Regions from separate parts of the Paenibacillus sp. FSL H7-0323 genome, predicted to be linked through region 3. Evidence: predicted binding sites of a transcription regulator. Region 3 holds the regulator's gene; each other region holds the start of a gene.

Region 1 (6,113 bases), 3.1 Mb from region 3:
TGTCCAAAAGCTCCATCCAAACCGCCCGCTACCCATCTGAGTTTATCACCGGACCAGAATTCTTCGTCATCCGGCAGCGATCCGTCCACGGATTCTCCTTGTACCTGAATATGGGAGTAAATGGAGGGCCTGCCCTCCCAAAGCGGCCGTTTAGCTCTATCGAAGAAAATAACCATCGTTCACAACACCTCTTCCTATAATTCCTTCAATAACAATCAGAACAGCTCGATGATTTTTTAAACGGCTGCATTATCGTATCAGCTTCTGTATCTATATTTGCTTATTTTGGGAGTAATGAACATGGTGAAAGTATTACAACTGGGCATATATTTTTCACATTTTATCCAATTCCCTCTAGCGCATGACTGAGAACCCCCTCCAGTTATTGCTTCAATTTGCTCTGGGACATGTAATTCCACTTTCTATAACAAAACAGAGGACAGGCTTGTTGGCTCCGGGTTTGCCCCTTCTCCATACATCCGATCCTCAATCTCTTCACTTCTTTAGCCCCGCCCTGCTCCTTGCTTCCAAATTTATCGAGCAACGCACAGAATTTATTCCATAGATTCAGATTAAAAAACGATTAGTGATCTGCCCTTTACAGAAACCGATCCCTTTCTTGTTTTACGGTCCTCCTTCTCTAAATTCATACAAAAACCGAGAAAGGCACTTTATTTAAAAGTGTCTATTTCTCGGTTATAGTTTATTCATCCGTTACGTTAACTAGCTAGATTGCTCTTCCATCGCTCTAATAGATTCATCCACCTTCACCATCATGGAACATTCGACTCTTTTGCGGAAGACGTCACAGCTGAAATCATAGGTTCCGACCAGGGAACCCGTCGCGTGCAGTGCATTGGCAGGACAACCACCGCTGCAGTAGAGTTTAGCCCAGCAGTCCTTGCATTCCGGCTTCGAGTAGCAGTTGCTCTCTTGGAATTGACATTGCAGCTCAGGTTTTGTGATGCCATCCCAGAGGTTTCCCATGCTGTATTCTTCATCCCCGACGAACTGGTGACAAGGAAAAAGCTCTCCCCAGGGGGTGACAGCAAGATATTCGGTTCCTGAACCACAGCCAGTAATTCTCTTCTGGATGCAAGGTCCTTCCGAGAGGTCAAGCATGTAGTGATAAAAGGTAACCCCCTTGCCCTGCTCATCACGTCCAATCATTTCCTTGGCGAGAATTTCGTACTGGTTGTAGATCTCCGGCAGGTCCTCCTCGGTAAGTGCATAAGGTTCCTTTGGATCACAGATGACTGGTTCCATCGAGATCTTGTCAAAACCAAGGTCTGCGATATGAAATATATCGTTGGTGAAATCGACATTATTACGCGTATAGGTTCCTCGTACATAGTACTCTTGGTCTCCGCGCTTACGAACGAATTCCTGAAACTTCGGAAGAATATGATCATAGCTGCCTTTTCCGTTAACCGTTTGGCGAAGCCGGTCATGAACCTCTTTTCTTCCATCCAGGCTTAATACGACATTGTACATTTCCTGATTTAAAAACTCAGTGACCTCATCGTTCAGCAACATCCCGTTCGTCGTGAAGGTGAAGCGGAACTTCTTTTTGTATTCTTGTTCTTTGCTTCTTGCATAAGCTACGATCTGTTTAACCACTTTCCAGGCTAAAAGTGGTTCCCCGCCGAAAAAGTCAATGTCCAGGTTTCGATGATGACCTGAGTTTTCAAGCAGATAATCGATAGCTTTTTGTCCAACCTCATAGCTCATGATTGCTCGATCTCCGTTGTATTTCCCCTGACTAGCGAAGCAATAGTCACATGACAAATTACAGGTATGCGCAACATTGAGGCAGAGTGCCTTGACATAAGTTTTTCGTTTTTTTAAATCGAGCGAGAGGTTCTCATACTCATCTTTTGTAAAAAGCTGTCCATCATTTATAAGCGCCTCGATATCCACGATGGTTTCTCGAATGTCGCTCTCGGAAATGCTGGAATCATCTTTATATTTATCCAACATTGTTGTCACGATTTGATCGACAGAAGTTTTCTCATAATCCGCTATAATTTCATATGCTAGGTCATCAACAACATGCACCGAGCCACTATAGGTATCGAGCACGATATTGTATCCGTTTAGTTTATATTGATGAATCATACTTACTAATCAAGCTCCTTTTGCACACAAGTAGAAACGGCTTCGCCATCCTTTAGGGATAGTATCCATTTCTTAAAAATAGCCGCCCATCAGCAGAGCAATGGGCGGTAAAATTCCGAATCCTATCTGTTCATTGCATTTTCACACTTCTGGTTTGCAACGCCGCAGGAAGTTTTACAAGCGGACTGGCAAGAGGTCTGGCATGCGCCGCATCCGCCGTGTTTTGCGGTATCCATCAGTTTGCGGGTGCTTAGGGTTACGATTCTTTTCACGATAAATGACTCCTTCTGTAATTTCTTGTGATCACTTTCACTTAATTTCCATGGAACATCGTAGCAACATCACGCAGGTACGTCTATGATGCCTGTCACCTAGCAGAGCAGAGAGGGGTTAAACATAAGCATCAACACTAATTTTCGTGCAGTCTTTCATGCTTGTGATCGTAGGATGCGGCAGCGGGAACCAGAGTCAGAGCAATGCTAAAAAAGTGAAACAAAAAAGAGACGGCAATGATGCCATCTCTTTAACAACATTTTTTCTCATACTTGTCCGTAAAGTCCAATAAATATAAGGATTTCATAGCACTGTATCCTTCCTTACCAGTAGAGCGACACTCTCCACATGCGTGGGTGGACAATGTGAACAAACTTATATGAGGAGCCCTAAGACACTTCCAGACAGTTTATCTGCTCTTGACGCCTTAGTTCATAAAAATATTTCACTATTGGATGCTTTAACTTCATCTTCTCGCTCATGTTTAAAACCCAACCGTTTTGATAGAAGGCAACTCCGAGCATAACATCTATGGCGTGCTGCAGAGGGACGAGAATGGCCCTCCTATCCATAACCGAACGGATGCTTTTTGTACTCTAAGGGGCTTGAGCCGACTCTATTTTTAAACACACGACTAAAATAGTACTGGCTCTTATACCCTACCTTCACGGCCAGATCCCCGATTTTGATATTCGGCATTACGTCATCCAGAATCTCCTTCGCCTTCGATATCCGAAGCTCGGTGACATAGTCAAGGAATGAAGCACCGATTTCTTGCTTCATACGCTTACTAAGATAGGTTTGGTTGATATGAAATAGTGCTGCTACTCGAGTAATAGACAGCTCCGGATCCTGATAATGACTGTCAATATACTCGGTCACTTTTTGGATAAGCACTGTTCCATCCCCTGTATACCCGGGAAGCTCCCGCTCCTTATCCACCCTGTCTTCATGTGAATGCAAAGGATATTTTACCTGAAGATGCTCATCGATCCGATGAAGCAGCTTGTTCAGATCACTCTTCGGCACAGGTTTCAATACATAATCGAATGCTTGCAGTTGCACGGCTTGACGCGCATATTCAAAGTTATCGTACCCGCTGATGATGACAACCAGAACCGACGGGCAGCGTTCGCGCAATATATTCATCAGATCGAGCCCATTCATATTCGGCATGTTGATGTCCACAAGACATACATGTGGTGGGGCTTCCTCCACCATATTCAATGCTTCGTTTGCACTTTTCGCTTCTCCTGCAACCTCAAAAAGATACGGACTCTCCTCAATGTATTGTCGCAAGCCTTTGCGAATGATCGTTTCATCATCGACGATGACAATCTTCCACATCTTCATTCCACTCCCCGTCCAAAGGTATTCGAATGACCATAACGGTAATCCCATCTTCGCTCTTCACTGCAAGGCCATATGGCACCCCGTAAGCTAGTCGAATGCGATGGTTTACACTGTATAGCCCAAAGCCTGTGGCAGAACGATCATATGCATCATCAAGAAGGGCTTGATTTATCTGCTCAAGCTTCTCTTCCGGAATCATAACCCCATTATTTTCAACCTTAATGACCAAATCATCGGCCTGTTGATATGCTGTAATCGAAATTTTGCACTTTTGATCCCCAAGTGGCTTAATCCCGTGATAAATCGCATTTTCCACCAAAGGCTGCAGCATGAAGCGAACGACTTGGCACTGAGCAAGCTTTTCATCATATCGAAGCTCGTAGTCCAGAATCTCCTCATATCGCACACCTTGAATATGAAGATAACTCTCGACATGGTACAACTCCTGATCAAGCAGAATGTAGGGACTGCCTGTTCCAAGCCCTAATCGGAAATACGCGCTAAGCGCTTCCACCATCTCCACCACATTGTCTGCTCCATGTTCCGTTGCCATCCACTGGATCGTATCCAATGTGTTGTATAAAAAGTGCGGCTTGATCTGCTCATGAATCAGTCTGAGTTCCATCTCCTTTCGGTCCTGCTCCACAGCGTATAATTGAACAAGCATGTCATTGAAGCTTCGTCCAAGATCGCCGATCTCATCCGAGCGCGTAACATCTGCACGTATGGTTTGGTTGCCGTTCTGCACATTTTCCATTACCTGGCGAAGCGACTGAATTGGACGAATAATGGAAGAAGCAAGCAGCAGCAGAAAGACGATAAACGCACTACCGATAAGAATGCCTACCAGCAATGCAGTCCGTTGGGTTTTGATCACCGCTAACGATAGACTTGAATTCGGTACTTTGAGTACTAACTTCCAGCCTTCCACATTTTGAATTGGAGCCTCAAATACACTCATGTTCTTCTTATCTGCTGCATCCTCTGCTCCATCTCCTTCACCCAGCTCTCTGCAATCGACGATAAGCTGGCCTGACTGGTCATATAGCATTACATCTTGAGCAATCTCCTTCATCTTCTTGACGGAGACGGCTGCGGCAATATAAGCTACCTCATCATTCACCGATGGATTCACGCGATAGAGAATAACGACGATTTCGGCTGCATTCGCTTTGGACACGATCGGATTGCTCACCACATAATTGGAATCTGAATTCAGCAGTTTTCGATAGTAGGGTCGGTTTAGTATCGAAAAAGGCTTATCCCTTGCTGACCAGGAATTTCCGTGAATATCCACCACGCGTATGGATTCGTACTCTACTTGCTTCTTCGCCTCGAACTTATCGAACTCTTGCAGCAATTCATCTCGTGTCCAATGATGGTCCGAAGCTAGAGAAGCAAGCATGTCTATCTCTCCAATGCGCTGATTAAACCAATAATCAATCTGGTCGCTGCGTGCAGTAACCACTTGCTGCGTTAAGTTCTTATTCAAAGGGACAACCGTATGGTTCATCTCCAAATATATTGTTACAAGCAATGCAACGAACAGCAGCAAGAAGCAGCCTCCTGCGATTAACGTAATTTTTAAGTGAATTGATTTCATTGTAATCATAGCCCTTCACAATATCCGTTTCTTACATGCCCGAAAAAGACAAAAAAACACTAATCTGTGCAAATACATAATGCTGTACTAAATCTATAATAGGTCTTGTGCATATTTTCACATGAAATAACATTCATGTCTAGGCCAGAGATAAAGGATTTGCCCAGCAAATCTTCCTCTCCCTAGTGTATGTAACCAATCCACAACAGAATGAAGGAGATATTATGCGAACTCACACGAAAAAGCTGTTATCTATTCTACTAGTCCTCAGTCTTATGTTCACGCTTGCTGCTTGCGGCAGTAAAGATGCAGAGCCCGCTGCAGATGCAAACGGAGTTCAAGTCTTTGAAGGAGTTGGGCAAGGTAAACATGGCGATATTAAAGTACAAGTCTCCTTATTAGATAACAAGATCACTGACATTAAAGTAACAGAGCATAAGGAAAATGAAGTACTTGCAGAACCTGTTTATACGCAGCTCAAGCAAGAGGTCATGGCAACTAACAGCGCAAAAGTTGATGCCATTAGCGGATCTACAGTTACAAGCAAAGGATATCTCGAAGCCATTCAAGATGCCATTACGAAGTCTGGACTTACCCTTGTCGCTGGCGCTGCAGTCAGTGGAAGCAAAGACAAAGAAGAAGCCGAGCAAACCTATGATGTTGTCGTCATCGGTGCCGGGGGTGCTGGCTTTAGTGCGGCTATCGAAGCGAAGAGCGCTGGAGCTAATGTAGTTCTGCTCGAGAAAATGCCAGCTGTTGGCGGCAA
Region 2 (6,113 bases), 2.3 Mb from region 3:
CTAGCTCTTCATTGTAACCATTAAACATCATCGCTTAATTCCTCCACTATTCCCAGTTCGCGAATTTGAAGCAGGTGCTTACGCCACTGATCATCATCCCGCTGCGGATAATCCTCACGGTAATGCGCCCCACGGCTCTCTTCCCGTGCCAGAGCAGACTCTGTCACAAGCAAACAGCAGGTCAGCATATTAGCAAATTCATATTCCTCACGTTTGGACAATGCTGATCCAAAGATTGGCAGCTGTCGTTTTAATTCATCTAGTCCTTTAAGTAACATCTCTTCGTTACGACGTAGTCCGGCATATCGAACCATTACCTTCTGTAGCTTCAAACGACGTTCCACAATAGCTTGAGTTGGCGAATCTACACGTCCCTCGTTACTGTTAACCGATAAAACATCACGGTCCAGCGGGGAAAGCTCATGAATCCGATCAATAATACGCTGTCCGAATACAATGGCCTCAGATAATGAATTACTAGCTAAACGGTTAGCGCCATGCAGGCCTGTGGAGGAAACCTCTCCGCAAGCAAACAGACGTGGGATGGTGCTCTCTCCATTCAGATCGGTCTTAATCCCCCCCATCATATAATGCGCAGCGGGAGCCACTGGAATCCAATCACTTGTAATATCCAGTCCATAGCCCATACATGTCTCATATATTGTGGGAAACCGATGCTTCACCATCTCTGGAGATTCATGTGTAATATCCAAATAAACGAACGTTGATTTAGTATGTTCCATTTCACTTACAATAGCTCGTGCTACAATATCCCGCGGAGCCAGCTCAAGCAGGTCATGATAACGTTCCATGAACCGTTCTCCATTAATATTGCGCAAGACTGCTCCTTCCCCACGCACAGCTTCGGAGATTAAAAATCTAGGAGCTCCCGGGTAACTAAGTGCTGTAGGATGAAATTGAATAAATTCCATATCTCGTATATGAGCCCCAGCGCGATAGGCGATTGCTACTCCATCTCCTGTAGCTACTTCTGGGTTGGTAGTGTATCGATATAATTGTCCTGCTCCACCAGAGCACAGAATGGTCGCATCCCCTTGCAGGAACAACCTTCCACCACCGGGCCGTTGCAATAATGCGCCTACACATTCTCCACCTTCAGTGATGAGATCGATAACATAATGATCATCCCAGACCTCAATATTCTCATGTTCGGCTACCTGTTCCGCCAATGCACGAACAATCTCATAACCTGTAGCATCCCCATTAGCATGTAAAATACGGCGGTGGCTGTGCGCACCTTCCTGAGTCAAAGCCAGTACCCCATCTTCCTTATCAAACAGAGTTCCTAAGCGAATTAACTCATGAACGCCTTCCGGCCCTTCATTAACAAGTGCATCGACAGCTGTTGAGGAGCAAAGACCTGCTCCGGCCATTAAGGTATCCTGCCGGTGGTAAGCAGGGGAATCATCCTCAGCTATAACAGCTGCGATCCCCCCCTGTGCATAGCGAGTATTACTTTCCATTACTGATTTCTTTGTGATCATTATGACACGCCGATCTTCACTGGCTTTAATAGCTGTGAATAACCCGGCAATCCCTGAACCAATAACAATACAATCTGTCTTTACCGTAGGAATATCCCGAAGATCAAAATCAACCAAATATTGTGGAATCATGACCGCTTTTCACCTGTTTCAACGAAAGAGTAGCGCATGCTACCGGACTTGTAGCATGCGCTCTAGGGATGTTCTGGCTTTGTCGGCGACAGCAGGCGGTACATAGATTTGTGGCTTCATCGTCTCCAGGCATTTCACCAGTTTTTTTAGATTATTAACTTTCATATTAGGACAAACAAGAAATTTGGTAGCAAAATGGAATTCTTTATCTGGACTATCCTTACGAAGCTGATATCCGGTACCATCTTCCGTTCCAACGATAAATTGCTTACGATCCGATTTCCGGCAATACTCCAGAATTGATGTAGTGCTGCCTACATAGTCACCCATGGCGACTACTTCAGGACGACACTCTGGATGAACTACAAATTCCGCATCTGGATATTTTGCTCTCATTTCTACTACATCTTTGACGGTCAACATGTCGTGAGTGTTGCAATAGCCTTCCCAAATAATCAGCTTCTTGCCCGTCTGATCTTGTACATATTGACCAAGATTCTTATCTGGGACCCAAATAATCTCTTCGGCGTCAAGGGATTCGATTACTTTCACAGCATTAGCAGAGGTACAACAAATATCGGTTTCTGCTTTAATCTCGGCGGACGAGTTGATATAAGTGACTACTTTAGCATTTGGATGTTGAGCTTTTAGCTTACGCAAACCGTCTACATTGACCATATCTGCCATTGGACAGCCTGCACGTTCATCAGGAATAAGGACGGTTTTGTTCGGGGCTAGAATTTTTGCACTTTCCCCCATGAAATGAACACCGCAGAATACAATAACTTCTGCATCTGTCTCTGCAGCCTTCTGAGCGAGTAAAAAAGAGTCGCCCCGGAAATCGGCAACCTCCTGAATTTCATCACGTTGATAATAATGAGCTAAAATGATTGCGTTTCGTTCCTTTTTAAGCTGTTCAAGACGTATACGAAGTTCTCGATTCTGTTCCTGCTTGCGCTCAAGCGCCAGAGCTTCCACCGATTGTTCTCCCCCTTAAATCCTCGCGGCTTTTCGCCGACATGATGTTATCAAATGGCATGCGCCATCATGGTGAAAAAATGAACATGCTGATATAAATAGTAAGTAATATTAATCACTAATGTACACAACGTTCCAGCCTCTGTCAATGTAACTGGACAGGCTTTAAGGCATAGAATCCCTTAAAAATTAAAATAAAAAATCCGGAGAACAGTTACGTTCTCCGGATAAATTTACATCATATGAATGGTGGACCCAATTAGGTAAGGCTAGTGCCCCCACCTTTGTTGTCATCACCGGAACCGTCATTACCCTCAGAATCAGGGTTATTCGGGATATCCTTCGACAGGTCAGGAAGTGTGGACTGTTCATCCTCAGGCTTGCCTTGAATGCGAACTCGCACATCACCGATATTGTCGATGACAGGCTCGCCAACTTCATGGGCAACACCTTCGCCACCCTCTGGTTTACCATCCTCGGAAAGGAATCCTTGTTCAATCAGTTGTGTGATCTGATCAAGCTCAAGTGTTTCTTTCTCAAGTAATGTATTGGCAATCAAGTGCATTTCTTTGGAGTGTTTGATCAACAGATCTTTACAACGTTCGTAACTCGAAGTAATAAAGTTCTGCATTTCCTGATCAATCTCATAAGCAATGGAGTCACTGTAATTCTGTTCATGCCCAATATCACGACCCAAGAATACTTGACCTTGAGAAGATCCGAACTGCATAGGTCCAAGCTTATCGCTCATACCATACTCCATAATCATGGCACGCACGATGCGCGTAGCCTGTTGGAAGTCACTGTATGCACCCGTACCGATCTCACCAATAAACAATTCTTCAGCAACACGTCCACCAAGTAATCCAGTAACCTTATCCAAAAGCTCCTGCTTGGTAACGATCATCCGATCTTCCTTCGGAAGCATAATAACATATCCGCCTGCACGTCCGCGTGGGATAATAGTAACTTTATGCACCATATCGGCGTGCTCAAGGAAGTAACCAGCAATAGTATGGCCTGCTTCATGATAAGCTACAATACGTTTCTCGCGGTCACTGATCACACGGCTGCGTTTCTCAGTACCTACGATAACACGGTCAATAGCTTCATCCACTTCAATCATGGAAATATCTTTACGGTTACGACGTGCAGCTAGCAAAGCTGCCTCATTCAGCAGATTCTCCAGATCAGCACCTGTGAATCCGGTTGTGCGTTTAGCAACAACATCCAGTCTTACATCTTTCGTAAGCGGTTTGTTACGAGCGTGAACCTTAAGTACAGCTTCACGGCCTTTCACATCAGGACGGTCAACCGTAATTTGACGGTCAAAACGTCCTGGACGAAGCAATGCCGGATCAAGTATATCAGCGCGGTTAGTCGCCGCTACAATAATAATGCCTTCGTTACCACCGAATCCATCCATCTCAACCAGCAATTGGTTAAGCGTCTGTTCACGCTCGTCATGTCCGCCACCAAGACCGGCACCACGCTGACGACCCACAGCATCAATTTCATCAATGAAGATAATACATGGAGCATTCTTCTTAGCATTCTCGAACAAATCACGTACCCGAGAAGCACCGACACCCACGAACATTTCCACAAAGTCAGAACCGGAAATACTAAAGAAAGGTACGCCAGCTTCACCTGCTACCGCACGGGCAAGCAATGTTTTACCTGTTCCCGGAGGACCTACAAGCAATACGCCCTTAGGAATACGTGCGCCGACAGCTGCAAATTTGCGTGGATCTTTCAGGAACTCAACGACTTCGACAAGCTCTTGCTTCTCTTCGTCCGCCCCTGCAACATCCTCAAAGCTGATTTTCTTCTTCTCTTCATTATATAACCGAGCCTTGCTCTTGCCGAAATTCATGACTTTACCGCCGCCACCTTGCGCCTGGTTAAACAGGAAGAAGAACAAGATGAACATAATTACCAGCGGGATAATTGAAGAAAGGAATGTCAGCCAAATGCTGGTACCTTCCATTTTCTTCTGAGTTAATTCAATCCCATTAACATCACTGGCTTGAATCAGTTCATTGATAGCGGCATCTGTAGGAGGAATATATGTGGAGAAGCTTTTCGATTTAGTATCGGCAGGCAGCTCTCTATACTCGCCTGTGACCAGAAAGGCATTACCCTCAAACTGAACCGTCAAATCCTTCACATTGTTGTTCTTGATCTCCTGCCGTAACTCGTCGTATCTAGGGAAATCGGCGGCTTCATTTCCATTGCTCACAAACTGGACAATACCCACCACGACTAAAAATAAAATCAAATAAAAACCAGAATTCCGGATGAACCGATTCATCCCCTACCTCCTCTCACAACACTCAAGTTATTGTACCATAGCCTCTTGGGACACCTCAAATAAAGGAAGTTGTGGGTATCCGATCCGTATGATCGAGGCAGTCCTTAGTTCAATTGGAATAAATCTCAGGTTTCAGTACTCCAACATATGGGAGGTTCCGATACCGCTCGGCATAATCCAATCCGTAGCCTACTACAAATTCGTCAGGTAACACGAAGCCTGTGTAGCTGGCTTCAAGATTAACAGTGCGGCCTGATGGTTTATCAAACAAGGTAACCACAGAGATAGTAGCAGCATTCCGGTTGCGGAGCAACTCAATTAAATAGCTGAGTGTAAGACCACTGTCAATAATATCTTCAACGATCAAGATATCGCGGCCTTCTACCGATACATCCAAATCCTTAATAATTTTGACTACTCCAGAGGACTTGGTGGATGCTCCATAGCTGGACACTGCCATGAAATCCATCTCAACAGGTACTGTAATGGCTTTAACCAAATCTGCCATAAATATAAACGCACCTTTTAGTACACAAATTACTAAAGGGGTACGACCTGCGTATTCTTCGCTCAGTGTTCGACCGAGCTCCTTAATTTTCTGCTGAAGTTCCTCTTCGGTGATCAATACTTCTTGAATATCGTTTTGCAACTTGCGAAACCTCCTAAGTTATACTATGAAAGACTTACTTCGACCATTACGTGACTTCGTGGTCATCCAGCTCTGCCAGAGACAATAGAAGTACGGAGGTCGTGTGCCGCCCTACTGCGGCATGCATCGAGCGTCTTACGCCCGGAATCCAGACGATATTGCCCAAACCATCACAAACGAGGGGAATCAATGACCGTTCGGAAGCAGGTATTTTATCATCAATATAAATATCTTTTACCTTTTTGCTTCCGTTTAATCCCATGATCCTTATGGTATCTCCAGGCAATCGGGATCGTATCGTCAGTGGAAAGACCAGTTCATCACGGTCAAACCAAGCCGACATCTTCCCATAATCCTCCCCCTGTACAAAAAAGTTTTCTCTCTCCAGTACCGCCATCGACATCACCTTACCTATTTCCTCCAATTTAAGCTCAGAGTCCGGTAAAAACAGACGATATGTATAGCTTGCCTGTGGCGTCGTGGGCTTGGACGAGAACAAGATACTATCATATTGCCGCACACAAGTCAGGCCTCC
Region 3 (6,113 bases):
GGGCGATACAGTAATTATCATTTCGTATGCGATGTTGTTCTCAGAAGAACTGGAGTCACATAAGCCAACGGTGGTATTCGTGGATGAGAATAACAAACCAGTGAAGCTGGCTGATCATGAATTGCATGCTACAATCGCTTAATGTATGGACTTACGCCATGTAATGAATGGCAGGGATGAAAGACCCCGATCTCGCAGAAAATGAAGTCAGGCAAGCTGAACTGATTTCATCTTCAGTAAGGGGGATCGCCCATGTTTCAACATTTGTTTGCTGAAATGAACAAGGTGCTTCAGGAGATCGTAACAGATTACCCTACAGCGGAGGGTGCCCGCCGGAACGAGCTTTTATGCAATTATAATATGCTGCATAGACTGAGCGACAAAGTGATGGATGAATGGCTCGCTTTTGCTGAGAAGCTTAGTTCCTTTCGCGAAAGTGCGGATTTTACAGCAGTGGTCGAAGAGGAAGTGCCGGAACAGGAAGCACCAGAGCTATGTATGGATTCCTTTGTAAGAGGTCAGGGGTATTATAAGCTGCTGATGTATGGAAAGTGTATTGATCAGTTTAAAGAAGTTATTGCGCAATACCCGGATAGCTTGGCTGCTCGATTATATTTAGCCATCTCTTATCTGCAGGAAGGTGACGGTGAGGCCGCTTGGAGTCATCTGAACCATATGCTGGGCTTGATACGGGAAACCAAGCTGAAAGCCATGGTTTATAATGCTTTAGGCTGCATACGAGCCTCACAGGAACGTTTCAATGAAGCGCAGGAATTGTTTGATCTTGCTTTGCAGCATGACCCTGCGCTTCCGGAACCAAACGTTAACTTAGAGGTATGCCGCCGTCGTGGAGGGAAGCTGCATTTTGGAAATCAGCTGGTTTCCCTTTTGTAAAAGAATAACGGTTTTGGAAATTTCCATTCAAGCGATGCATCCCCTGAACCAGTGGTGTGCATCGCCTTTTTTCGCAACTTCTGTTATGCTGATTAAGAGTCTCAATTGAAAGGGAATAGAATTATAATGAAATTTGCCGTGCTTGATTTTGAAACAACAGGAACCCAATCCGTGGGTGAAATTATCCAGGTTGGCCTTGCAATTATAGAAGAAGACCGGTCCATCTCCCGGGTATATGGTTCCTATGTCAAGCCCGGAACGCCGATTCCTCCTTTTATAACAGGTCTGACGGGGATTACCGATGATGATGTTAAGGATGCGCCTGAGCTGGATGAGATGATGATGGAGCTTGTTCCGCTCTTGGATGATGTTGTGCTTGTAGGGCATAATGTCGCTTTCGACTTCCATTTTTTACAAAATGCTTTAGATCGTTGTGGTTATTTGCCATTTCAAGGGCGGATTTTGGATACGATTGATTTTCTGAAAATTTGCTTTCCTTCGCTCACATCTTATCAACTAGGCTCTGTCAGTGCTCATTTTGGAGTGACACATGATCGTCCGCATCAGGCAGATAGTGATGCACTTGCGACTGCTTTAGTGCTGCTGAAATGTCTGGAGGAGCTCTACGAGCTGCCGCTGCTTACGATCCAGAGACTCTGTGAGCTGTTTACCGAAGAGGATAGTGATCTGGGCTGGTACTTTGATGGTCTGCTGCGAGAGCGGGAAGCGGAAACGCTACAGCCCGAAGGTGATCTGACTTTCTATCGTCAATTAGCGCTTGCAGTAGGAGATTGGACGGAGTTAGCGCCACCTAGAGATGAGCATGCTGAGAATCCGCTAGCGAATTTATCTTTTACTGATTATATGGACGAAGTAACCAAACGACTTAAAGACACATTACCGCAGTATGAAAGCCGGGAAGCTCAGGATATTATGATCAATGAGGTGATGACGGCACTTGCCGAAGACAAACACCTACTGATCGAAGCGGGCACAGGAACCGGTAAATCGCTCGGTTATTTGTTGCCTGCCATTTATCAAAGCGTTCGCACCAATGAAAAAGTCATGGTCAGCACTCATACCATTAATCTGCAGGACCAATTGCGCGAGCGGGATATCCCTTTGTTAACGCAGGTAGTTCCTTTTCCGTTTAAAGCTGCTATTTTTAAGGGAAGAGGGCATTATTTGTGTCTGCGTAAGTTTGAGCATAAAATTAATAAAAAGGACTTTATAAGCCCAAGGGAAGATGCGCTTACTGCCGCTCAGATGATTGTATGGCTCACTCAAAGTGAATCAGGGGATGATGAAGAGCTGAATTTAAGCGGCCGGGGCGGTGACTTCTGGGAGACGGTGGCAAGCGATACCGATTCCTGTCTGGGCCGTTCTTGTCCTTGGTTCCGCAAATGTTATTATCATAGGGCCAAGCATGAAGCTGGGATTGCTGACGTGGTTATTACGAACCACTCCAAGCTATTCGCAGATGTTAAGGCTGGGCACCAGCTGCTTCCGGCTTACGAGCATCTTGTCATTGATGAAGCACATCATTTAGAAGATGTGGCTGGTAAACATCTTGGCATGCATATGAAGCATTTCACTGTGGCACACACATTATCGCGACTGTATAAAGATAGCCGAAACGGACAGCTTCCTGCTCTGCGTCAGATATTACAGTCGTCAGGCAGTGAAGAGGCTTCAGAATGGAGCGGAGTCATCGATCGGATCTACCCGGATCTGCTTACCGTCAAAGAAACCTGGGATGCACTCAGCGACAAGCTGTTCAGCCTTTTGCCGGAACGCAGTGATGCAGGGGCAGGGGAAGCGGGACAACTGGTTATGCGGTTGATTCCCGCCCGTAAGCCGAAGGATTGGGATGAATTGGTTGCACTAGAGAACACTATGAATCTGACGTTAAGCGACATCATCCGTAAGGGTGATAAAATGCTTAACGAGATGCGCGACCAGGAAAGCCAATCCTCAGCAGACAGTCTTGTTACTGATATTAGCGGTTTATTTAAGGATTTGGCTTCCATCCGTGAGCAAGTAAGATTCTTTATGGGGCTGAATGACGATAATGTAGTATATTGGCTGGAGGCAAATGGAAATTACCGCAGCAAATCACTGCAGATGTATGCCGTCCCTGTGGATGTTAGCAGCCAGCTTAAAGAGTTGTTCTTCGATAAGAAAAAAAGCATCGTGCTTACCTCGGCGACGCTGTCTGTAGATAAGTCTTTTCAATTTATGATTGATAATCTCGGACTTAACGAAGCTGCGGAAGAAGGACGTCTAATGACCTCACTTCTTCCTTCTCCCTTTAAGTATCGCGAGCAGGCACTGTTAGTTATACCGCGTGATTTTCCTAGTGTGAAGGGCAGTGTGGGCGATGCTCGATTTGTCGATACACTCGTACAGTCATTATCGGAAGCTGCTAAAACAACACGTGGGCGGATGCTGGTTCTGTTTACTTCTTATAAAATGCTGCGTCAGGTATATGATCCGCTTAAAGAGGCTTTGGCCTCACAAGAGATTACGGTGCTTGGTCAAGGCGTGGAAGGTGGCAGCCGGAGCAAGCTGATCCGCCGCTTTCAGGACAGTGCAGCATCCGTATTGCTGGGGACGAGCAGCTTCTGGGAAGGTGTAGATATTCCAGGTGAAGCACTGACTTGCCTGGCCATCGTGAGACTTCCGTTTCAACCACCGAATCACCCGTTGGCGGAAGCGAAGTCGGAGTTATTGCAGGCCCAGAAGAAGAATCCGTTCATGAAATTATCTGTTCCTCAAGCGGTTATTCGTTTTAAGCAGGGATTCGGAAGACTGGTTCGCACGGCGCAGGATCGCGGAATAGTTATTGTTTATGATACAAGGGTTATTGAATCTCATTACGGGAAGTATTTCCTTTATTCATTGCCTGGTCCCAAAATGGAGCATATGCTTACTGATCAAATGGTCCCTCGCATAGCGGAATGGCTAGAGGATGGCGGCGCTTCTTAAAACGCTCGTCTTCAGTTTAGCTCCTCCTTATCCTTAAGGGCGGTGTGTTACAGTACCGTCCTTAATAAGGAGAGGTAGACGTTTGAATATGGATTTTCACAAGAACATTACTATTTTTAGGAGGAAAAATATGAAATCGGATAAAATATCAGAAGCCGTTGTTCGCAGACTACCTGTGTACTTGCGTTTTTTGAATGATCTCCAGAATCGCGAAATATTAACAGTTTCCTCTCAGGAACTTGGACAAAAGCTTGATCTTAATCCCGCACAGATTCGTAAGGATTTAGCATATTTTGGTGACTTCGGCAGAAAAGGTATCGGCTATGATGTAACGTATCTTATTGAGAAAATCCGTCATATCCTGAAGCTGGATCAACAGCTTAATGTAGCTTTAGTTGGAGCAGGTAATCTCGGACATGCCTTGTCTAATTACAATGCATATCTCAAAGATACTATGAAAATTACGGCTATATTTGATTCGTACGCTCCTAAGGTTGGACGTAAGATCAACTCCCTTACTGTGCAACCGATGGATGAACTAGGCAGCACAATTCGTGAGCAAGGTATTCGCATTGCCATTATTACCGTACCTGATTCAGAAGCTCAAAATGTAGCAGATATCCTCATTTCTTCTGGGATTGAAGCAATTTTGAACTTTGCCCCTGTGATTCTGAAGACACCACCGAATATCCGGGTGCATGCAGCTGATTTTACAACTGATCTGCAAAGTCTTGCTTATTACTTGCGGGATGGAAAGGAAGAAAGTGAACATGAACAACAATAAAACGATAATTAAGGGCGGGTATTTTCTGACTCCGGGAACGGATGAGCCGGTTCTGAGTGGATATATGACTATTGAAGATGATTTAATCACTTACATAGGAAAAGAAGAGCCTCAGATGGAAGCTGGAGTGCAAGTGGTTGATGGCAGCCGTCTGCTGTTCATGCCTGGACTTGTAAACACACATGGTCATGCGGCGATGTCTTTGCTGCGTGGATATGGAGATGATTTAGCGCTACAAGTGTGGCTTCAGGAGAAGATGTGGCCAATGGAGGAAAAGTTCTCCGGTGATGATGTATACTGGGGAACCTCCTTATCTGTATTGGAAATGCTGAAGGGTGGAACTACGACCTTCCTCGATATGTATGATCATATGGACCGAGTAGCCGAGGTAGCTGAGTTATCAGGTATCCGTTCCGTATTGATGCGTGGTGTGATCGGGTTATGTCCAGAGGATGTACAGAATCACAAGCTTGCGGAAGCGATTTCTTTTGCCCGTAACTGGCATGGAAAGGCTGACGGTAGAATTACTACTATGATCTCGCCACACGCCCCTTATACTTGCCCTCCGGACTTCCTGGTTAAGTTTGTGCAGGCAGCGCATGATCTGGATTTACCGATGCATACGCATATGTCCGAAACGAAACGTGAAGTGGAACAAAATGTGGCGGATTACGGGTTGCGTCCTGTAGCTCACTTAGAGAAGCTTGGCATGTTTACACGTCCCTCGATAGTTGCACATGGTGTTCATTTAAATGATGAAGAGATTGAGATCTTGGCTCGCCATAATGTGGGTGTATCTCATAATCCGGGCAGTAATTTGAAGCTGGCTAGCGGAGTGGCTCGGGTTACTGATCTTCTAAAAGCTGGTGTGAAGGTGTCTCTTGGCACGGATGGCGCGGCAAGCAACAATAACTTGGATATGTTTGAAGAGATGCGGCTTGCAGCTCTCATTCATAAGGGTGTCAGCGGTGATCCAACGGCTGTTCCAGCTCCAGAGGCTCTGCGTATGGCTACAGAATATGGCGCGCAGTCCATCTTTTTAAATAATGTAGGCAGACTTGCTGTAGGGATGAAAGCAGATTTCATTGCTGTTGATATCGATCAGCCGCATTTGCTGCCACACACAGATCTGTTGTCTCATGCAGTTTACTCTGCTAGCGCTAAGGATGTTGAGCATGTGTGGGTGAATGGTAAACAGGTCATCAAGCATGGACAATGCTTAACCCTGGATGAGGAAGCTATCCGGCGTAAAGCGCAAGAAGCCTTCGAAGGTTTATTGAAGCGTTAAGTCTGGAGAATAACGAATAAATAATAGGCTGCGACTTTTTGCTTTTAGCAAAAGTTGCGGCCTTTTGTGTATTTTTAAGGCTGGGAAAGCTAGAAAATTATGAAATTTTGGATAAACGCGCGGGTGTGTTATATAATCAAAAAAGATATATTACTAGAA
Region 4 (6,113 bases), 180 kb from region 3:
AGCAGTCCAGTCATAATAAGAAATCCTCTATTCTTCAATTTGGAGCCGAGCAGTAAGATCAGACCGGATCCGATCATATAACCAAGTGGAATACAGGCTTCAATAAGTCCAAACTGAAAGGGAGTGGAATCCCACACGTTGACGGCCATAACCTGGGTCAACATCAGGGAGGGGACAAAAAATAAGGTTAAGGTAGGAAGCATAATCATAACGGCTCTTGCAAAAGGGTATCTCCAAATATAGCGAATTCCATCGATCAAATCCTGTGTGAATTTCCGTTCCTTCTTGGGCACGTTGTTTAATTGAGTTGGCAAAGGAAGGGAACGGACCGCTAACACGAGCAGAAAGGAGAGGAAGAATGTAGCTCCATCAAATAAAATAGCGTCGGCTGCTCCAAAACTCGCTACGAAAATCCCACCGGCGGAATAACCAATAGTCCGGCAGATGTTTTCAGACAAGTTCAACAGTCCTACCGCTTTTTGTAGATGTTCTTTACCAACAACAGTAGTGATAGAAGCTTGGTATGCCGGGGACTGGAATAAAGCTGAAATGGTCGTAAGACCCGTCAGTATGGCGACGATAATGAACGAAGTAGAGGGCAGGGAAATGGCTAAAGCTAGTGTCACTACGAGTCCGCAACTTATCAGATCTGTGATCAGCATGAGGGTTCGACGATTGACCCTATCCGCAAAAGTTCCCCCTATCGATCCGAGCAAAGAACTAAGCAATAAATTGATTATCGTGATGATGGCAATCATTTTGGCGCTGCCGGTCGTTTGCAGTACCCATAAACTTAAAGCAATACTATGAAAAGTGTTACCGAACAAGGAAATGGAGTACGAACTGAGTAGAAGCAGGAATCTCCAATTTCCCCAAAGAGAGGGATGAGCTTGAACAGCAGAGGGAACTTGTTTCACTAATACAGGACCAGGCATAAGTTATGCTCCTTTCAACTTAAACGCTTAAGCGAATGGCCAAAAAAATTATTCTACAAAATAACAATTATTTTCTTGTGCGGAGTAGTCAGAATGATGCAATAATTTGTTCATGAGTTCAAATGCAGTAGCCGCTTTATCCCCTGTGAAAATGAATTTATGAACGTCATCTCCTAATATTTCCGGACAATTGCAGGTGCAAAGAACAGAGAGTTGTTCGAACCTCCCGTTTTTTTCAACGTAACTTCCAATAAACTCATTAATGACAATGGCCTCTTTATAGCCCCCCTCCTGTAAGAATGTATTTAATTCCTCCAAATTGACAACGGTGAATATCGCTTCTTGAGGTAATGGAAGACTGTCCTGAATAAAGCGGGTGAGGAAAGAGTTATTGAAGCTCTCCATAATTAAACATACCTGTGAAAGGTCCTGTGGTTTTACCTTTTGCAGAGCTGCTCGATAGTTGAAAAGGACCTGCTTAAAGAGTTTATCTTCAATCATGCTGTCGATCAGAATCAAAGGAATTCCTTCTACAAAATGCTTGGAGATCGAATAAAAGGCTTCCTCGCGCACATCGATCAGAAATACAGCCTCCAGCTTTCTTTCTACGATAATATCCAAAGAAGGCTGGTCAACATCAAGTGAATATAGCAGCGTATGGTAACCAGCATTTGTTAACCGTTGTTCCAAGGCATGTATAAATGAGAACTGGGCATGGAGCTTCCAGTGTGGGGTATGGGCTGCTGTGTTAACAAGCACACCGACCAATCCTGTTTTCTGATTCGCAAGTGAACGTGCTGCCAGATTTGGTATGTAATGCAGTTCCTCGGCAAGCTGAAGAATCTGCTGGCGCGTTTTCTCAGGAATGGTTTGGTTGCCGACACGATTCAGAACATAGCTCACTGTTGCGACGGAGACATTGGCACGAAGTGCGATGTCCTTCATGGTTGTCTTTTTCACCAGTAAATAGCTCCCTTATCCTTGTGATATTTTCTAAAGATTAACATTCTGATTCTAAAGCGTCAATGGGGGGTGAGAGAGCAGTCAGATGACCCTGTTAAGTAGCTAGAAATGGAAGAATGTAGCCCTTGAGATTCAACTCTGGGAAGATCTGCTTGATAATCGTCTTAAGCTAAATTATACGAAACAAGCTTTATGCAAAAGCTGAAAAAATGCTTATTAACCCAATGGTCATCCTTCCGCTGTATTATTTTTATGCTGGAGTTTTGCATAATCCTAACATTAAAAAAGTAAGTGTAGAGTATGATGGTTCCATATCTTTTTCAAGAGAATATCTAATCTAAAGATTTATAGTAATAAAGACTATGAGGATACTTCCGCAGTTGTTGGGAGTGTCCTTTTTGTGTGGAATTAATCACCTTTGTGACCTTTCTTAAAATTTGGGTAAATAAGTATTAAGATCTATGAACTTAAAACGGGCAGCGAGCTGAGGTGTTACTTATGGATACGATTCCGTATGGAGATTAGTGATCTTTGTGAAACCGCTTCAGATAACGACACAATATTGTGAAAATTTTCACCTGTTTATTAAAATTTTTAATATATAATTAATTTATAATCAAAAACAAGGGGGATTTCAAATGAAGTTATTTAAAATGATGTTAGTAGCAGGCGTCTCGGTTGCAGTCTTGTCTGGTTGTGGTGCGAATAATAATAATGCGACTAATTCGGCGGCTACTACGGCTCCAACTACAGAGCAAACGGATGCAGTTACTACAGCTTCAATCGTAAATCAAGCAGATGCGTTTACCAAGGCTGTAAGTAAAGATGGAAATTGGATTATTGCCATCCTAAATGATGTGACGATTGCCCAAGATGTTGTTGTTGAAGGCGAATTCCATGATAAAGGGGCCGCAGACGGCGACATCTACCGTAAGATTGCTCTTTATGCCCAAGACGCTGATCACAAAGTTACTGCCAATTACACACTCACTGTACCTAAGTTAACTGTACAAAGTGAAAATTTACGAGTTCAAGGCGGAACCATTAAAGGTGATGTTTATGTAGAAGCGAACGGATTTAATCTGCATGAAACCTCGACTATTGATGGCAATCTTTACTTCGCAAACGAAGATGTGAAAGCAACTGCAGGGATTGAAGGTAAAGTAACTGGGGCAACTGAAGTTAAATAAGTTAGTGATGTTTTCGATTAGTTAGATGTAGAAGTTGAAGGACTAAATAGATAGAATTATTCGGATAGGTTCAGGAAAAAGGAATCAGTATGAATGGGCAAACTCATAATGGACTACTCCCCATCTAGTTACCATATGAGAGCCGACGGAAGCTTTGAAGTAACAAGTAATGGAGTATTGAAGTGTACAGTAGATGGTTTTAACTGTATTTTGTACAACTAGTATGCTCAAAATGCTCGGCCAATGAAAATAGCTGTATTTAGTACATCTATTTTCTTGATTTAATACTCTACAGGCTATTTCTCTAGTTTTTAATTGTATAGAATACACTTAAAGTTAGAATTAGCCCTTGTGGATATGGAATAAGTGTATAGAATGCAGTTATCTTACAAATTTCAACAAGATAGTGCGTTACAACGGAGTGGGTATCCGAAAGCTACAAATGATTAAGCTTAGCTCGTAACCTACTCAAGCAAACCACCGCAGACCCAAAACACCAGGCAGTGAACCTCCAACGGAGAATCGCTGCCTGGTTGTTTTTTGTGGATGAATATATGAACTATTGTTGATTTTCTTCATATTGACTTATAATATTACTACCACTACTAGGAGGAACACATATGTCTAAGGAGTATTCGCGCACATATATTGAGAGCGTAAAGCTTGAAATGTTAAATAGGTTGGGATTAAAGCAGGTGTTCTTCAAGGAGCAAATAGGGGATAGCTTAATTTTTGAAGCTGTGGGCTTTGATAAAGGGGCAAAACATCGCTTTTGCGTTAGACCAAAGACGAAAACGATTGATGAATTCATTTCAGGCAAATGGATGAAGGTCCGCAGTTTTATAATCAAAAGTGTGGATATTTAATGTTGAACCCTATAAAGGTAGCCCCGTTAATCGGAGTTACCTTTTTATTTTTTGACCCATAGTCATTGATAATGTGAAGTATCTCCATACAGATCGATGGTTGTATTGTTATCAGTTAGGGTTACTTTACATAATGCTGTAGAGAGAATATCCGGTAACTCTCCAATTTCCTGCAATGATTTATTGAGAAAATAAGCCATAATGACTTTTAAAGTCATCCGATGTGTGACGATGAGCACTTCTAGCCCTACGTTATCGTTTATGATACGCTCCATTGTCGGCACTACTCTTTGTTCAAGCTGCTTGTAAGTTTCACCTGAGGTTAGAGGAATATATAGATCCGGTCTGGTGAAAAAATGGGAATATTGTAAAGGGGATTCTAGTTGTATCTGATCCGTATTCATTCCTTCCCAGCTCCCCATGTTAATTTCCATTAAAGAAACTTGCTGATAAATAGGTAAACTCCGCTTTCCCCGTAAAATCTGCGCAGTATGCAATGCTCTTGGACTAGTACTAGAATAAATTGCGCCTAAGTTTTCTACTTCCAAACGATCTCTTAACCATTCCGCCTGCTGTTCGCCCAAGGCTGTAAGCGCAGAATTTTGATGCCCTTGCATTCGTTTTTGTAAATTCCATTCTGTTTGCCCGTGGCGGGTTAAGTATAATACTGTTTTTGTCATTAACGAGACCTCCCTTATGAATAGTTGTAAGTATAAGATAAATAAATATAAATAAACAATATATAATAGTTAACATCCATAATGTATAGTTATAGTAAAATGGCTGAGGATAAGCGGCGAATACAGATATTATTTTATGAAGTGAGGAAGAGTTGACGATGAACTATCATGTATTAAAATTGTTTTATTACGTTGCGATCACAGGTAGTGTGACCAAAGCCTCTGAACGTTTGCATATCAGTCAACCCGCTATATCAGCGCAAATCCGTAAGTTTGAACGGGAGAATCATATTTTATTATTTGAAATTAAAGGAAAGAGGATGGTGCTCACCCCTTTAGGAAAAAGGTTAATCGAACCTCTTGAAAAGTTTTTTGCCATGGGTGATCAAGTCCAGCAAATCATTGAAGACTATCACAAATTTCCTGAGGGGAATCTGCGGATTGCAGGTAATTATTTAGCGACAAGCATCCTCATTCCCCGGTGGGCGTCATTATTCAAACAATCTTTTCCGGAAGTTAACATTCAGATCACTACTACTAATTCTCATGGTGTCATGGAAAAATTAAATAATTTTGAAGCAGACGTGGCGATTTACAGTGATATGGAGTTTCCTTCGCATAATACAGGAGTGTTCGAACATCGGGAGTTATATAGGGACGAGTATGTATTCGTGGTTTCTTCCCATCACCCTATTGCCAATCAGCAGGCTAGCTTTGAAGAAGTAATGTCTGAAGCATTTATTATGAGGGAAGAGGGCAGTGCAGCCAGAGAGCGGCTTGTCCGGTTGTGTGAAGAAAGAAGTGTACAGCAGCCAACGATTGGGCTTCAATTTAATGGAGTGAATGAAGTTATTCAAGCTGTCATTGCCGGTTATGGAATTAGTTATGTATCCGCTTTGTTGGCGAAACCTTATCTTGATCAGGGAACATTAGCTAAAATAGCAGTAGAAAATGTAGTCTCCAAGCATTCGATATGGATGGGCTACAGAAAGAAGGAACTTCAAGAAAGTTATATGCAGTCGTTTATTACGCTCGTTATGAAACAATTAAGTATAAAATAATTTTAGGAAATTAAAGATAATCTCATGGTAAACTATGGATGAAAATATTAGGAGGGGTCATAATGGATCAAATTGTATTCAAACAAATCAAGTTTGTGCGAAGTGTTACTGTGCGTGCTGTCGAGGGACTATCTGAGGGAACTTTGAATAGCATTCCAGAAGGGTTTAATAACAATATCCGATGGAATTTGGGACATATTTATTTGGTGCAAGAGAAGTTTGCCTTTCATTCTGCTCGGGAGCTTATGCAATTGCCGGCAAGCTTTGAACGCTTATTTGCGAAAGGGACTAAACCAGCCGAGTGGAATGAGGAACCGCCAACGCTTGAAGTTTTACTTGAGATGCTTACGGAGCAACCCAAACGGATCCAGGAAGCTTTTCACAATCGCTTAAGTGAGCAAGTAACCCCTCTTACAAC

Evidence for each region. Region 3 encodes Rex, which represses fermentation and respiration genes when NADH is low (regulators of the CRP and FNR family bind a similar motif). Its sites were predicted from a motif close to TTGTGAAATATTTCACAA; they were not measured.
Region 1: the regulator Rex is predicted to act here: its motif matches at 2,416-2,433, upstream of scfA (six-cysteine ranthipeptide SCIFF).
Region 2: the regulator Rex is predicted to act here: its motif matches at 2,686-2,703, upstream of nadA (quinolinate synthase NadA).
Region 4: the regulator Rex is predicted to act here: its motif matches at 2,461-2,478, upstream of MHH89_RS11275 (polymer-forming cytoskeletal protein).

What each region holds. Positions count from the first base shown of each region.
Region 1 covers NZ_JBBODB010000001.1:5,694,927-5,701,039, reverse strand. Annotated here, with positions in the region: gene MHH89_RS25590 (limonene hydroxylase) at 1-176, opposite strand, end outside; gene scfB (thioether cross-link-forming SCIFF peptide maturase) at 724-2,118, opposite strand; gene scfA (six-cysteine ranthipeptide SCIFF) at 2,241-2,390, opposite strand; gene MHH89_RS25575 (response regulator transcription factor) at 2,956-3,738, opposite strand; gene MHH89_RS25570 (histidine kinase) at 3,713-5,299, opposite strand; gene MHH89_RS25565 (flavocytochrome c) at 5,572-6,113, shown strand, end outside.
Region 2 covers NZ_JBBODB010000001.1:4,953,829-4,959,941, reverse strand. Annotated here, with positions in the region: gene nadC (carboxylating nicotinate-nucleotide diphosphorylase) at 1-31, opposite strand, end outside; gene nadB (L-aspartate oxidase) at 21-1,637, opposite strand; gene nadA (quinolinate synthase NadA) at 1,677-2,615, opposite strand; gene ftsH (ATP-dependent zinc metalloprotease FtsH) at 2,875-4,929, opposite strand; gene hpt (hypoxanthine phosphoribosyltransferase) at 5,039-5,578, opposite strand; gene tilS (tRNA lysidine(34) synthetase TilS) at 5,625-6,113, opposite strand, start outside.
Region 3 covers NZ_JBBODB010000001.1:2,641,379-2,647,491, reverse strand. Annotated here, with positions in the region: gene panD (aspartate 1-decarboxylase) at 1-142, shown strand, start outside; gene MHH89_RS12050 (tetratricopeptide repeat protein) at 253-894, shown strand; gene dinG (ATP-dependent DNA helicase DinG) at 1,021-3,882, shown strand; gene MHH89_RS12040 (redox-sensing transcriptional repressor Rex) at 4,013-4,666, shown strand; gene MHH89_RS12035 (amidohydrolase) at 4,653-5,954, shown strand.
Region 4 covers NZ_JBBODB010000001.1:2,462,703-2,468,815, reverse strand. Annotated here, with positions in the region: gene MHH89_RS11285 (MFS transporter) at 1-935, opposite strand, end outside; gene MHH89_RS11280 (LacI family DNA-binding transcriptional regulator) at 984-1,895, opposite strand; gene MHH89_RS11275 (polymer-forming cytoskeletal protein) at 2,537-3,088, shown strand; gene MHH89_RS11270 (hypothetical protein) at 3,709-3,954, shown strand; gene MHH89_RS11265 (histidine phosphatase family protein) at 4,017-4,634, opposite strand; gene MHH89_RS11260 (LysR family transcriptional regulator) at 4,793-5,695, shown strand; gene MHH89_RS11255 (DinB family protein) at 5,758-6,113, shown strand, end outside.